DNA from 2 places in the Pedococcus sp. P2_A3 genome. Region 2 is predicted to be linked to the other one. Evidence: riboswitches for the same ligand, from Rfam matches in the RefSeq annotation. Region 2 holds a riboswitch; the other holds the start of a gene.
What was found. A riboswitch is a leader RNA that binds a small molecule or an ion and turns the genes downstream of it on or off. The one in region 2 is predicted to bind cobalamin.
Positions count from the first base shown of each region.

Region 1 (7,037 bases), on a different contig from region 2:
ACGAGCGTGCCCGGTGCGCGAGTCGTCTGCACCACCACCAGCACGGCGGCCACCACGCCGGAGGCGGCGACCAGCCACTCGGGCAGGGCCCACGGGTCGGGCCGGTAGACGCTGCGCTGCACGCTGCGCCCACCGACCCGCATGCCGATCGCCGACAGGCCCAGGCCGAGGACGAGCATGGGGAGGCCGACGACGGCGGGAGCGGTGCTGTCGAGGAGCCCGTACATCCCGATCCCGGCTCCCAGCAGCCCGGTCAGGGTCAGCGCGGCGGTGAGCCGGCGGGTGGGCGCTGACTGCTCGGTGCGGCGACCGTAGCCGCGGGAGTCCATCGCGGAGGCCAGTGCGAGCGACCGGTCGAGGGTGTCGTGCAGCACCGGCAGGGCCACCCGGCCCACCGACCGGATCCCGGCGCCACCCTCGCCGCGCAGCACCCGGGCCCGCCGCACCCGCTGGACGCTCTCCGCCAGCTGCGGCGCGACGGTGACCGAGATGACCACCGCCGTGCCGATCTCGTGCAGCGCACTCGGGAGGGCCCGCAGGAGGCGCTTGGGGTTGGCCAGGGCGTTGGCTGCACCGATGCAGGCGATGAGGCTGGCCAAGCGCAGTCCTTCGACCGCGGCCGCGAGCAGGCCTTCGAGGTAGAGGGGACCGAGCAGCGTGATGCCCGGCAGCGCCACGCTCGGCAGCGAGTAGAGCCTCGTGCTGCCGAACTTGTAGCCCACCACCACGTGCAGGAGCAACCGCACCACGATGATGAACGCCCCGAGCCCGAGGTAGAGCCGGAACGCCCGCGCCCACGGCGAGCTGCCGCGTCGGGCTGCGACCACGAGGCTGGCGACGGTCACGGCGAGCAGAAGCAGGAGGGGGTTGGTCATGCGCGAGCAGGCCACCGCCAGCCCGATCGCCCACACCCACCAGGCGACCGGGTGGAGGTGACGGGACAGCGGTGGTCCTGCGGTGCGCACGGGCCTCCCTCAGCCGGTGGCTCGGCGGCGGATCGCGAGGTATGCCGCCCCGGCGCCGACCAGCCCGACCAGGCCCAGCCCGGCCAGCAGCGTGGTGGGCGAGCCGGAGTCGGTGGACTCCGGCTGGGCAGCGGCGGCGCTGCCACCGGCACTCGTGGCGTCGCCCGCCGGCGTCGTCCCGCTGGTGGCACCGTCCGTCGGCGACGGGGCGGTCGTGCTGCCCAGCGCCGTGGTCGACGGCGCTGCGGCGGGCCTGGTCACCGACGAACCCGCAGCCGAGCTGGTTCCGGCGACGGATGTCGACCCCGCCGAGGTGCTCGAGCTGGGGGGGCGCGCAGGGGTGGTCCCGACGGGCTTGGGCGTCGGCTTGGGCGCCGGCGGCCGGCTCGACGAGGACGACGGGCTCGGCGTGGGCGTGGGAGCCGGCGCGGAGGCGCCTGGAGGCGGGCTGCTGGGTGCCCCACCGGAGCCGAAGGCGAACCCGATGACACTGCCCGGCGCTGGGTTGTAGTCCGCCACGCCAGCGCTGCTGTAGGTCCATGACCCGCCGCGAGAGGCGTGGAAGAAGGCCCAGTAGGCACTCGCTGGCGGCATGCGCTGGCAGGTCTGGTTGGACGGGACGCCGTTGATCTTGCAGACGACGCCGTCGCCGTACATCGGGACGTAGTTCACTCCCGCGACGGCTTGGAGGGCGCCGCCGGCGGTGGAGGGGTCGCCCGGCGAGCAGAGGGTCGTGCTGCTCGACCCGTAGTCGATGACCACCGTGACGCCGGTGCTTCCCGAGCACGCCGCGGCCTGGGCGGCCCCGCCCGGGAGGGCGAGGCCACCGGCCAGGACGAGGCCAGCGGCGGCGACGAGGCGCGCGAGTCGCCGCATCAGGCGTGCACGCCCTTGCGCCGGGCCAGCACCATCGCGCCGACTCCGGCGAGCAGGAGCAGGGTGCCGAGCAGCGACGTCGCGGCCACGTCGGCCCCGGTGCGGGCGAGTGCTCCGGGCACGGCTGAGGCGGCGCCGGCGGGGTCACCCGAGCCGGCCGCAGGAGCGGCCGTCGTGGTCGACGTCGCCGGACGGCTCGTGGTCGTCGTGGTGGTCGTCGTGGTCACCGGCGGCGCGGGGCAGGCCGTGGCCGCGGGAGCGTCCTGCACGCCAGGGGCGGCGACCTCGACCAGCGACCCGCCGGCCAGGGCCAGGGTCGACTGGGGGGTGGCCCGCAGCTCGCGGTTCACGGCCGCGTCGAATGCGGTCTGCTCGGTGGGCGTGGTCGGCGTGGTCTCGAGCGTCGTGCGGTCGGCGGTGGTGAACGCGATGCCACCACTCGACGCCGCTGGCGCGGTCGGGCCGACCTGCAGGGTCACCAGGAACGCGCTGGCGGAATCGGCCGGTACGGTGCGCCCGCCGGCGTAGAAGGCCTGGGCGGCCACGGCGGTGGTGTTGGCGTTGGTCGTGCCGTCGGAGCTGCTGAAGGCGCCGGAGGGCGCCTGCAGGGCCTCGAGGCGATCCAGCGCCCGGCCGAGCGCGGCGCTGGCCCGGGCGGGCAAGGTGTTCGCCCCGGTGCCGCAGAGCAGCGCGAGACCGGAGGCGACCAGCGCCTGCGCGGCGAAGGCCGTGGCGTCGGGGTCGCTGGTGCAGCCCGCGCCCTCGAGCGCGCCGCGGAACCCGCCGTCCGCGCACTGCTGGGCGAGCAGGAAGGCCACCGAGTCGGTGGAGAGCGGTTCACCGGCGCGCGCCAGGGCGATCAGGGCCAGCGACTGGCCGATCGTGTTGGAGTAGTCGCACGGGGGGAAGCCGCAGTCGACCGGCAGGTCGGAGAAGCGTCCCGGCTCCACGGCGCCCTCGGCGTCACGGAGGCCCGCGATGAGGTCGAGGCCACCCACGTCGTGCGGGTTGGCCCCGTGGGCCACCGCGGCCAGCAGGGCCTTCGCGGTGGGCCCGGCGTACTGGGAGGCGAAGTCGGTGCCGAGGTAGCTCCCGATGTTCGTGTCGAGGTACCCGTAGCTGGCGTCGGCCTGGGCGGCCTGGGTGCCGACGGCGTCGAGCGCGAGGATCGCGTCGATGGTGTTGCCGCCGTCGAAGAAGGTCGAGCCCGGGTAGACGTAGTGGTCGCCATCGGCGGCCAGCGTGCTGGCGATGAAGGCGGCGGCGCTGCCGGACTCCGGGACGGCGGCGAGAGCGGCGGCGGCAGCCGCGGCCTTGGCCATCACCCTGGCGGCGGCTGACGGGGCGGACGCGCTGCTCGTGGTGGACGACTCGGCCGACGGCAGGCCGGTGGTCGGGCCCGCGGTCGGCGTGGTCGTGGTGGAGGTGGACGTGGTGGACGTGGTGGACGTCGACGTCGTGGACGGATCGGTGGACGTCGTGCCGGTCGACGTCGGGCTCGACGTGCTGGTGCTGGAGGTGGTGGTGCTCGTGCCCGTCCCGGTGGGGCTGGTGGTCGTGACGGGGGTGGGTTCGGTCGTGCCGGCGAACGCCGCGCCGGGGACGACCAGGGTGGCTGCCAGGGCCAGGGCGAGCGCAGTCGCCGGACGGGCCCTGCGAAGGGTGCGGTGCATGGTGCCTCTTCACTGCGAACGGTGTCGCGACGGGTGCACCGGCACCAGAACGTGAAAGACCCCCGGCGTCGCTGGAAGCGACATCGGGGGGCGGCCTCGGACCAGGTGTCCGGGCTCCGCCCCGCGTACCTCGACGGAAATGGAGCCGCTTCGCGATCCAGGTGTTCCGGCTTGCCGCGTTTCAGGCGGCCTACGGTTGCGGGTCAGCGCCGGCATCTGACCGGCTTCCCCTGGTGTCGCGTCGTGGTGTCGCCCTAGGACGACGTCGCTCAGGGTACACCGCGATCAGGGGTCGTCCCGCCGTGCGCACGTGCCGTTCGTCACGACTGGCTAGACTGTGCTGCACAGGCGTCGAACCGGCCATCACCGGGGAGCCTCCGGAAGAACGGCAGGGCGCCGCGCGGCATACGCGGGGCACCCGGCTCACTAGAACCGGACGGGTGGGTCCGTCACAACCTTGGGCAAGAGCGGTCGTATGCCGCGTGCGTGAGCACGCGGGGCGCGGCAAGCGAGGTGGCACCGCGGTGCCGTCGGGAAACCCCGGCGACGTCGTCCTCGTGTGAAGACACGAGTTGATGTGAGGACCGCCGACACCATGACCTACCCCAAGGTCTCCCGCGACACCGAGCCCGCTGGCGTGCCCGCCTCGCCCCGCTTCCCCGAGATCGAGGAGCGCATCCTCAGGTACTGGGACGAGGACGGCACCTTCGTCGCGTCGGTGGAGAACCGCTCGGCCGGCACGAACGGTGACAACGAGTTCGTCTTCTACGACGGCCCGCCGTTCGCCAACGGCCTGCCCCACTACGGCCACCTGCTGACCGGCTACGTCAAGGACCTCATCCCGCGCTACCAGACGATGCGTGGTCGCCGGGTCGAGCGCCGGTTCGGCTGGGACACCCATGGTCTCCCTGCAGAGCTCGAGGCGATGGCGCAGCTGGGCATCAAGACCAAGGACGAGATCCTCGAGATCGGCATCGAGGAGTTCAACGCGAAGTGCCGCCAGTCGGTGCTGAAGTACACGGGGGAGTGGCGGGAGTACGTCACCCGCCAGGCCCGGTGGGTCGACTTCGACCACGACTACAAGACGCTCAACCCCGACTACATGGAGTCGGTCATCTGGGCGTTCAAGTCGCTGCACGACAAGGGCCTGATCTACGAGGGCTTCCGCGTGCTGCCCTACTGCTGGAACGACCAGACGCCGCTGTCGAACCACGAGCTGCGCATGGACGACGACGTCTACCAGATGCGCCAGGACCCGGCCGTGACCGTCGGTGTGCGACTGTCCACCGGGGAGCTGGCGCTGGTCTGGACGACCACGCCCTGGACGCTGCCCTCGAACCTCGCGGTGATGGTCCACCCCGACATCGACTACGTCGTCGTGGAGTCGTCCGTGCCGACCGGCAGCACCGAGCGCTACGTCATCGGCGCGGAGCGTCTCCCGAGCTACGCGCGTGACCTGTTCGGCGACCCCAAGGCCGACGTCGAGTCGTTCGTCGTCGAGCGGCTGAAGGGCCGCGACCTGCTCGGTCGCTCCTACACCCCGCCGTTCAGCTACTACCAGGGCCACGAGAACGCCCACCGCGTCGTCGAGGCCGACTTCGTCACGACCAGCGACGGCACCGGCCTGGTCCACAGCGCCGGGGCCTTCGGTGAGGACGACAAGGTCGTCACCGACCGCGAGGGCATCGAACCGGTCATGCCGGTCGGTCCGGACGGCTGCTTCACGTTCCCGGTGGCGGAGTACGAGGGCATGCTCGTCTTCGACGCCAACCTGCCGATCATCGACCACCTCAAGGCCGCGACGCGCGGCGAGGCCGACCACGGCGCGGTCACCGACGGCACCGTCCTGGTGCGTCGCGAGACCTACGACCACTCCTACCCGCACTGCTGGCGGTGCCGGCAGCCGTTGATCTACAAGGCGGTCTCGAGCTGGTTCGTCGAGGTCACCAAGTTCAAGGACCGCATGCTCGAGCTCAACGAGCAGATCGACTGGACCCCCGACCACATCAAGAACGGCCAGTTCGGCAAGTGGCTCGACAACGCCCGCGACTGGTCGATCACCCGCAACCGCTTCTGGGGCAGCCCGGTGCCGGTGTGGCGCTCCGACGACCCGCAGTACCCGCGGATCGACGTCTATGGCTCGTTCGAGGAGCTCGAGCGCGACTTCGGGCGGCTGCCCCGCAACTCCGACGGCGAGGTCGACCTCCACCGTCCCTTCGTCGACGACCTCACCCGGCCCAACCCCGACGACCCGTCGGGACGGTCGACGATGCGTCGCGTCGAGGACGTCCTCGACGTGTGGTTCGACTCCGGCTCGATGAGCTATGCCCAGGTGCACTACCCGTTCGAGAACGCCGAGTGGTTCGAGCACCACTTCCCGGCCGACTTCATCGTCGAGTACATCGGGCAGACCCGCGGCTGGTTCTACATGCTCCACATCCTCTCGACGTCGTTGTTCGACCGGCCTGCGTTCAGCTCGGTCATCTGCCACGGCATCGTGCTCGGGTCCGACGGCCAGAAGATGTCGAAGTCGCTGCGCAACTACCCCGACGTCCGCGAGGTCTTCGACCGTGACGGGGCCGACGCCATGCGCTGGTTCCTCATGGGCAGCCCGATCCTGCGCGGCGGCAACCTCATCGTCACCGAGCAGGGCATCCGCGACGGCGTGCGTCAGGTGATCATCCCGCTGTGGAACACCTGGTACTTCTTCTCGTTGTACGCCAACGCCTTTGGCGGCGGTGGTGCTGACGGTGGCGCTGGCGGCAACGGCGTCGGGGGGTACGAGGCCAAGTGGTCGACGGCGTCCACGGACCCGCTCGACCGCTACCTGCTGGCCAAGCTGAGGCAGTTCGTCGAGACGATGACCACCCAGCTCGACGGGTACGAGGTCGCGTCGGCCTGCGAGACGACGCGCGGCTTCCTCGACGTGCTCACGAACTGGTACGTGCGCCGTTCGCGCGAGCGGTTCTGGGACACCGGCGCCTCGACAGGCGGCTCGGCCCGTGCTGCCGGTCAGGCGTTCGACACCCTCTACACCGCCCTGGAGGTGCTGTGCCGCGTGACCGCGCCGCTGCTCCCGCTGGTGACCGAGGAGATCTGGCGTGGCCTGACCGGCGGTCGCTCCGTGCACCTCACGGACTGGCCCGAGGCGTCCGACCTGCCTGCGGACGACGCCCTCGTGGCCGCGATGGACCGGGTGCGGGACGTCTGCTCGGTGGCATCCTCGCTGCGCAAGGCCGACGGCCTGCGCACGCGCCTGCCACTCGGTGACCTCACCGTGGTCGTGGCCGACGCCGCCGCGCTGGAGCCCTACGCCCCGATCATCGCCGACGAGGTCAACGTCAAGCAGGTCACGCTCATCGACGAGAGCGACCCGGCTGCGGCCGCCTTCGCGGTCGACCAGCGGCTGACCGTGCACGCCCGCGCGGCCGGCCCGCGACTGGGCCGCGACGTGCAGAAGGTCATCCAGGCCTCGAAGTCCGGCGACTGGTCGGTGGACGAGGATGGCACCGTGCAGGCCGGC
Region 1 is NZ_JBFUCW010000031.1:27,711-34,747, forward strand. Features, by position in the region: gene AC1DX8_RS19320 (energy-coupling factor transporter transmembrane component T) at 1-965, opposite strand, end outside; gene AC1DX8_RS19325 (hypothetical protein) at 975-1,841, opposite strand; gene AC1DX8_RS19330 (prenyltransferase/squalene oxidase repeat-containing protein) at 1,841-3,514, opposite strand; cobalamin riboswitch at 3,619-3,744, opposite strand; gene ileS (isoleucine--tRNA ligase) at 4,110-7,037, shown strand, end outside.
Region 1: linked by a shared signal. The riboswitch ahead of AC1DX8_RS19330 (prenyltransferase/squalene oxidase repeat-containing protein) and the one ahead of AC1DX8_RS15680 (ribonucleoside-diphosphate reductase subunit alpha) in region 2 are both predicted to bind cobalamin.

Region 2 (6,892 bases):
CTCGGTCGAGTCAGGGACACAGCCGAGATGGACGCCTGGTGGGTGTCCGACGCCGGGCTCGAGGAGCTCGACGTGAGGCAGGTCGACGACCTCCTGCGGCGTGACGACGGGTTCGTCTGGCTCGACGTGCCCGAGTTCGACGACGAGGCGGAGGCGCTCCTGCGCGACCACTTCCACGCCCACCCCATGGTCGTGAAGGCTTGTCGCGAGAGGAACTTCGTGCCGTCCGTGCACGGCTACGAACACCACACCTTCGTCATCGTGCACACACCGCTCGCCGGCGAGGGTGGTCACGTCCACATGCTCGAGCTCGACCAGCTGGTGGGCAGCCGCTACCTCGTGACCGTCCACGGGCCACGCAACCCGGCCGTGTCGCTCGCCGACGCGACCGAGGAGACCCGCACGGTGCACGACCGCATCCGTGCGGGTCGGTTCCGGCCGAAGACCCCGAGCGAGCTGTCGTACGCCATCGGTTCGGCCGTGGCGCGGCGTCAGAGTGCGGCGGTCAAGGATGTCGCCAGCCGCTTGCCGGCACTGGAGATGCGGGTCATGGGCTCGGACTTCCACCAGCCCGAGGAACTCCTCGAAGAGCTCTTCCTGCTGCGGCACGAGCTGCTCATCTCCCGGACCCAGGCCGGTCAGGCGCATGAGGTCTACGGGCGACTGGCGTCGCTGGAACGGTTCGCCAGCAAGGAGTCGCAGCGCCACGCCCGCGACCTGTCGGAGCAGTTCGACCGGGTGCGCAGCCTCGCGGACGGCGAGAGCCAGTTCCTCTTCGGGGTGATCGAGCTCTACCAGACGAGGGTCACCACCAAGATGACCGTGGCCATGGAGCGACTCGCCGTCATCGCGGCGATAACGCTGCCGGTCACCGCGATCGCGTCCATTTACGGCATGAACGTCATCGTCAACTCCAGCACCCACTGGGTGCAGCTCATCATCGTGCTCGCCGTCATGGCGTCGATCAGCCTGTGGCTGCTGCGCTGGGCGCGGCGCCAGGGCTGGTGGTGAGCCGGCCCCGGCGCCCTGCGACCTGAATCCCTCGGTCTAGAACTCCTCGTCGAACCCCACCGACCCGGTCACGCCGACCTGGTAGGCCGAGACGCGTCGCTCGAAGAAGTTCGAGAGCTCCTGCACGTCCTGGAGCTCCATGAAGGCCAGCGGGTTCTTCGAGCCGTACTCGGGCTCGAGCCCGAGCTGCTCGAGGCGACGGTCGGCCACCGACTCGAGGTAGGTGCGCATGTCGGTCGTCGAGAGCCCCGCCACTCCCCCGCCCAACAGGTCCTGCGCGAACTGCGCCTCCGCGTCCACGGCGTCACGCATCATCGCCCGCACCTGGTCGGCGAGCTCCTCGTCGAAGAGGTCCGGCTCCTCGCGGCGCACGGTCTCCACGACGTCGAACGCGAAGGCCATGTGCATCGACTCGTCCCGGAACACCCAGTTCGTGCCGCTCGCGAGCCCGTTGAGCAGGCCCCGTGAGCGCAGGAAGTAGACGTACGCGAACGCGCCGTAGAAGAACAGCCCCTCGATGCAGGCCGCGAAGCAGATTACGTTGAGCAGGAAGGCTCGTCGGTGCGCCTTGGTCTCCAGCTTGTCCAGGTCGAAGACCGAGTCGATCCAGCGGAAGCAGAAGTCGGCCTTGTCCTTGATCGACGGGATGTTGTCGACCGCCGCGAAGGCCTCGTGCCGCTGCTTCTCGTCGGGGACGTAGGTGTCGAGCAGGGTCAGGTAGAACTGCACGTGCACGGCCTCCTCGAACAGCTGCCGGCTCAGGTAGAGCCGACCCTCCGGGGAGTTGATGTGCTGGTAGAGGTTGAGGACCAGGTTGTTGGCGACGATGGTGTCGCCGGTCGCGAAGAACGCCACCAGCCGGCCCACGAGGTGCCGCTCCGCCGCGGTCAACCGCTGGAGGTCCTTGAGGTCGGAGTGCAGGTCGACCTCCTCGACGGTCCAGGTGTTCTTGATGGCGTCGCGGTAGCGCTCGTAGAAGTGCGGGTAGCGCATCGGCCGCAGGGTGAGGTTCATCCCCGGGTCGAGCAACATCTTCCCGGCGGTGGTCGTGGTGCTGGTGGCGGTGGTCGAGGTGGTGCTGGTGGTGGTCACTGGCAGGCCTCGCAGCTCTCGGGGTTCTCGAGGGAGCACGCGATGGCTTCCTCGTCGGGGACGGTCGGGACCGTCGGGACTGGTGCGGCGACGGAGGTCGTCGCCTGCTGGATGCGGGTCGCCGGGCGCGACCGCAGGTAGTAGGTCGTCTTGAGCCCGGCCTTCCACGCGTAGAGGTACATCGAGCTGAGCTTCCCGATCGTCGGCGAGGCGAGGAACAGGTTGAGCGACTGGCTCTGGTCGATGTAGGGCTGACGCGCGGCTGCCAGCTCGATCAGGGACTTCTGGGGCAGCTCCCACGCGGTGCGGAAGAGCAGGCGCACGTCCTCCGGGATCTGCGTGATGCCCTGGACCGAGCCGTCACTGCGCTTGATCGCCTCGCGCACCTCGGGGGTCCACAGACCGCGTGTCTTGAGCTCGCGCACCAGTGCGGTGTTCACCTGGAGGAACTCCCCCGACAGCGTCTCGCGCTTGAACAGGTTGGACACCTGCGGCTCGATGCACTCGTACGCTCCCGCGATCGAGGCGATGGTGGCCGTCGGCGCGATCGCGATCAGCAGCGAGTTGCGGAGTCCGTTGTCCTTGATGGCCTTGCGCACCTGCTTCCACCGCTCGGTCTGGGTGGGGGTGACGTCCCAGAGGTCGGGTTGCAGGTCACCGCGCGCTGCGCGCGTCTGCCCGTATGCCGGGTGGGCGCCGTGGTCGGCGGCCAGCTGGCTGGAGCGCTCGAGGGCGGAGAGGTAGACCTCCTCCGCGATCCGGGTGGACAGCTCCTTGGCTTCCGGCGAGTCGAACGGCAGTCGCAGCGCGAACAGCACGTCCTGCAGCCCCATCACACCCAACCCCACCGGACGCCAGCGCGGGTTCGAGGCGGCCGACTCCTCGCTCGGGTAGTAGTTGATGTCGATCACGCGGTCGAGGTAGGTGACGGCGGTGCGGACCGTGGCGCGCAGCTTGTCCCAGTCGACCCCGGCCCGATCGGCATCCAGGTGCTGGGCGAGGTTGACCGAGCCCAGGTTGCAGACCGCCGTCTCGTCGTTGCTGGACACCTCGATGATCTCGGTGCACAGGTTCGACAGGTGCACCACCGGTGCTCCCGGCACCTGCTCGTCGCTGGTCTGGTTGCAGGTGCGGTTACTGGCGTCCTTGAAGGTCATCCAGCCGTTGCCGGTCTGGGCCAGGGTGCGCATCATCTTGCCGTAGAGCTCTCGCGCACTGACCTGGCGCACGAAGCGCCCGTCGCGCTCCGCGGCGGCATACACCTCCTCGAAGGCGGGGCCCCAGAGGTCAGGCAGCTCGGGGACCTCGTTCGGGTCGATGAGGCTCCACTGCTCGTCGGCCTCCACCCGGCGCATGAAGTCGTCGGGCACCCAGTTGGCCAGGTTGAGGTTGTGGGTGCGGCGGGCGTCCTCGCCGGTGTTGTCACGCAGCTCGAGGAACTCCTCGATGTCGGGGTGCCACGGCTCGAGGTAGACGCACGCGGCGCCCTTGCGACGGCCGCCCTGGTTGACGGCCGAGACCGACGAGTCGAGGGTGCGCAGCCAGGGGACGATGCCGTTGGAGTGACCGTTCGTGCCGCGGATCAGCGCCCCGCGAGAACGCACCCGGGACCACGAGATGCCAATGCCCCCAGCGAACTTCGACAGCTTGGCGACCTGCGCGTAGCGGTCGTAGATGGACTCGAGCTGGTCCTGGGGGGAGTCGACCAGGTAGCACGACGACATCTGTGTGTGCCGGGTGCCGGAGTTGAAGAGCGTCGGTGAGCTCGGCAGGTAGGCCAGGGAGGCCATCAGGCGGTAGAAGCCGATCGCCTCCTGCGGCGTGTGGGACAGGCCGCAGGCGACGCGCAGCAGGAAGTACTGCGGGGTCTCCAGGACCATTCGCGTCTCGGGGTGGCGCAGCAGGTAGCGGTCGTAGACGGTGCGCAGGCCGAAGTACTCGAAGCGTCGGTCGTTGGTGACGTCGACGGCGTGGTCGAGCTTGCGGGCGTTGGCCTCGACGAAGGCCGCGGTCTCGTCACCGATCAGGCCCTCGAGGTGACCGAGGCGCACGGCCTGGCTGAACGATGCGATCTGCTGCCCCCGCACCTCCTTGTCGATGTAGTTCGACAGCAGCCGTGCCGCCAGCCGCGAGTACTCCGGCTCGGCGGCAGTCATCTCGGCGGCGGTCTGGATCGACAGCCGGTCGAGCTCGGCGGTCGTGGCGCCGTCGTAGAGGCCGCTGATGGTGCGCGTGGCGATGCTCATGGGGTCGACCTCGGTGAGGTCGTCGCACCAGCGCTCCACGGCGCGCACGATCTTCATCACGTCGACGGGTTCGCTGTCGCCGTTGCGCTTGCGCACCGCCATGGTCGTGCGGCGGGTGGCGTGCTGTCCTGTGGCCGGGTCGTCGATGACCTCGGTGGTCGTGTCGGTCACTGCTCTCTCCTCGCGAGCGATTCGGTGCCGCGGAGACGAGGAGGGGACGACGACACGGCCACCGCCTCCGGGAACCGGGTGCGGTCGACCGTGCATGTCGTGTGACCCGCCCTCGAGGCCACGACTCACCGCACACGGCGTGCGCGGTCGCTGGCAGGTCTTCGGACTCGCGGACCAACGCGTCGGTGACCGTGCTTCTGGTGGTCGCCGACCCGGTTCCTACTGGCCGTCGCTTCCCACCCGCGTGGTGCGAGCAGTGCTTGGTGACGGCGGTCGTTTCCGCTTACCGCTGCGGGGCAGTCCCGGAGTCACACCGGGTTCCCTCTTGCCCCGGAGCCCGATTGCGCGGCCTCCGGACCAGCAAGAGACACCATATGCGGGTGGTGGTGCGAATCCGTGGCACCACATGTTGGGTCCGCGTGTCGCGTCCTTAGGATTGCGGTCATGCGCCGCGTCTCCCCCGTCTTCGCCGGGGTCGCGCTCCTCGTGGCGTCCCTCGCCCTCGCGGACTGCTCCGCGCCCGGCAGCGGCGAGGCCACCGAGACCACCGGCGACGCGGCATACCCGCGCCTGGCGCCGGCCTGCGCGAAGGTGCCGTCGACGGGGAGGCCACCTGCGGTGACGGTCGCGCAGCTAAACCGGATCGTGGCCGGCCTCGACCTCCCGCTGTGGCAGGCCGGCGACATCGGGGCCAGCGCCAGGCTGCCGGACGACCGGATCGTGTGGGTGTTCGGCGACACGGTCCGCGGCGACGGCATCACCCCGCGCGTCGTCGCGAACTCGATGCTCGTGACCAGCGGCCTCTGCACGTCGCAGGTGGAGACCGCCGGGCAGGGGCCGGTGATCCCCGACCGGCCTGACGGCGTGGTGCACTGGCCGATGTCCGTGGTGTCGGTGACCCGGCCGGAGGGCGACGTCCTCGTCGTGATCTCCGCTCGCATCCGTCGGGGCACCTCCGGCGGCCTCGACTTCACCTACCTCGGCAGCAGCGCCACGATCTTCGACGTGCCGGCCGGCGGGGCGCCGGCCCTGCGGCAGCAGCTCGACATCACGCCGGACGACCCGGCCCCGGACCAGGTCAACTGGGGTTCCGCGATGACGGTCAGCGGTGGCTGGCTCTACGTCTACGGCACCCGGCTGCCCAGCAAGGACTCCTTCGGCCGTGCCCTGTATGCCGCGCGCGCCCCGGTCGCGGTCGCGCGCAACCGTGCGACGTGGCAGTTCTGGGACGGCGCCGACTGGGTGGGAGACCCGGCCCGGGCCGCGGCGATCCTGCCTGCTCGGGGAGGCGTCTCGCAGACGCTGTCGGTGGATGCGCTCGACGGCCAGTTCGTCATCGTCTCCAAGCGGGACGGCGACCTGGGCAACACCGTCTACGCGTGGTCGTCCGACTCCCCCGTCGGGCCGTGGACCGCCCAGCGCGGCACGAGGGCCGAGTTCCAGGACCCCTCCGGACAGCTCAAGTACGCCCCGCTGGCCCACCCGGGCATCACCCTGGCCGATGGTCGCCTGCTGATCTCGATCTCCCGCAACACCACCGACTTCAGCCGGCTCCTCACCGACCCCTCGCTGGGTCGACCGGTGTTCGCGGAGATCGACCGGCCCTGACCGCGGCGCGCGAGCTCCTTCAGCCCAGCCCCGTCCCGCCAGCCCCGTCCCGGCAGCCCGGTCACGGCAGACCCTTGCTGAGGAGGGCCGGGCGGACGACGATGGCAGTCGTGAGCAGCATGCTCGAGCGCCTGACCGAGGCCCAGAACGCCCACGACGCCGACCGGTTCGCGTCACACTTCGCCGAGGACTACGCCAGCGCGCAGCCGGCGCACCCGGGGCGAGCCTTCCGCGGCCGGGCCCAGGTGCTGGCGAACTGGACGTCCGTCTTCGCCGGGGTGCCGGACTTCCAGGCCGCCCTGGTCGCCTCCTGCGTCGCGGGCGAGACCGAGTGGGGCGAGGTGGACTGGCGCGGCCACCACGTCGACGGCTCGGGTTTCTCGATGCGGGGTGTCATCGTGATCGTGGTCCGCGACGACCTGATCGCCGAGGGCCGCCTCTACGTCGAACCGGTCGACGTCGAGGGAGACGACATCGAGTCAGCGGTGGAGCAGCTCTACCGACCACCCACCCAGGCAACGTAGGAAGGGAAGCCCGATGAGTGAACCCGTCGTGCCGGAGACGACTGGGGTGGACGTGCAGCTGCTCGCCACGGTCGACCTCGGCCCCGAGATCCCCGGCCTGGAAGGCCGTCAGCTGCGCATGCGCATGGTGACCATCGCCCCGGGTGGTGTGTTCGGCCCGCTCCACGACCACCGGGGCAGACCCGGCACGGTCTACGTGCTGCAGGGGACCATCACCGACCACAGGGACGGCGTCGAGAC
Region 2 is NZ_JBFUCW010000020.1:16,581-23,472, forward strand. Features, by position in the region: gene AC1DX8_RS15670 (CorA family divalent cation transporter) at 28-1,011, shown strand; gene AC1DX8_RS15675 (ribonucleotide-diphosphate reductase subunit beta) at 1,048-2,103, opposite strand; gene AC1DX8_RS15680 (ribonucleoside-diphosphate reductase subunit alpha) at 2,100-4,520, opposite strand; cobalamin riboswitch at 4,656-4,897, opposite strand; gene AC1DX8_RS15685 (DUF4185 domain-containing protein) at 4,965-6,128, shown strand; gene AC1DX8_RS15690 (nuclear transport factor 2 family protein) at 6,248-6,652, shown strand; gene AC1DX8_RS15695 (cupin domain-containing protein) at 6,666-6,892, shown strand, end outside.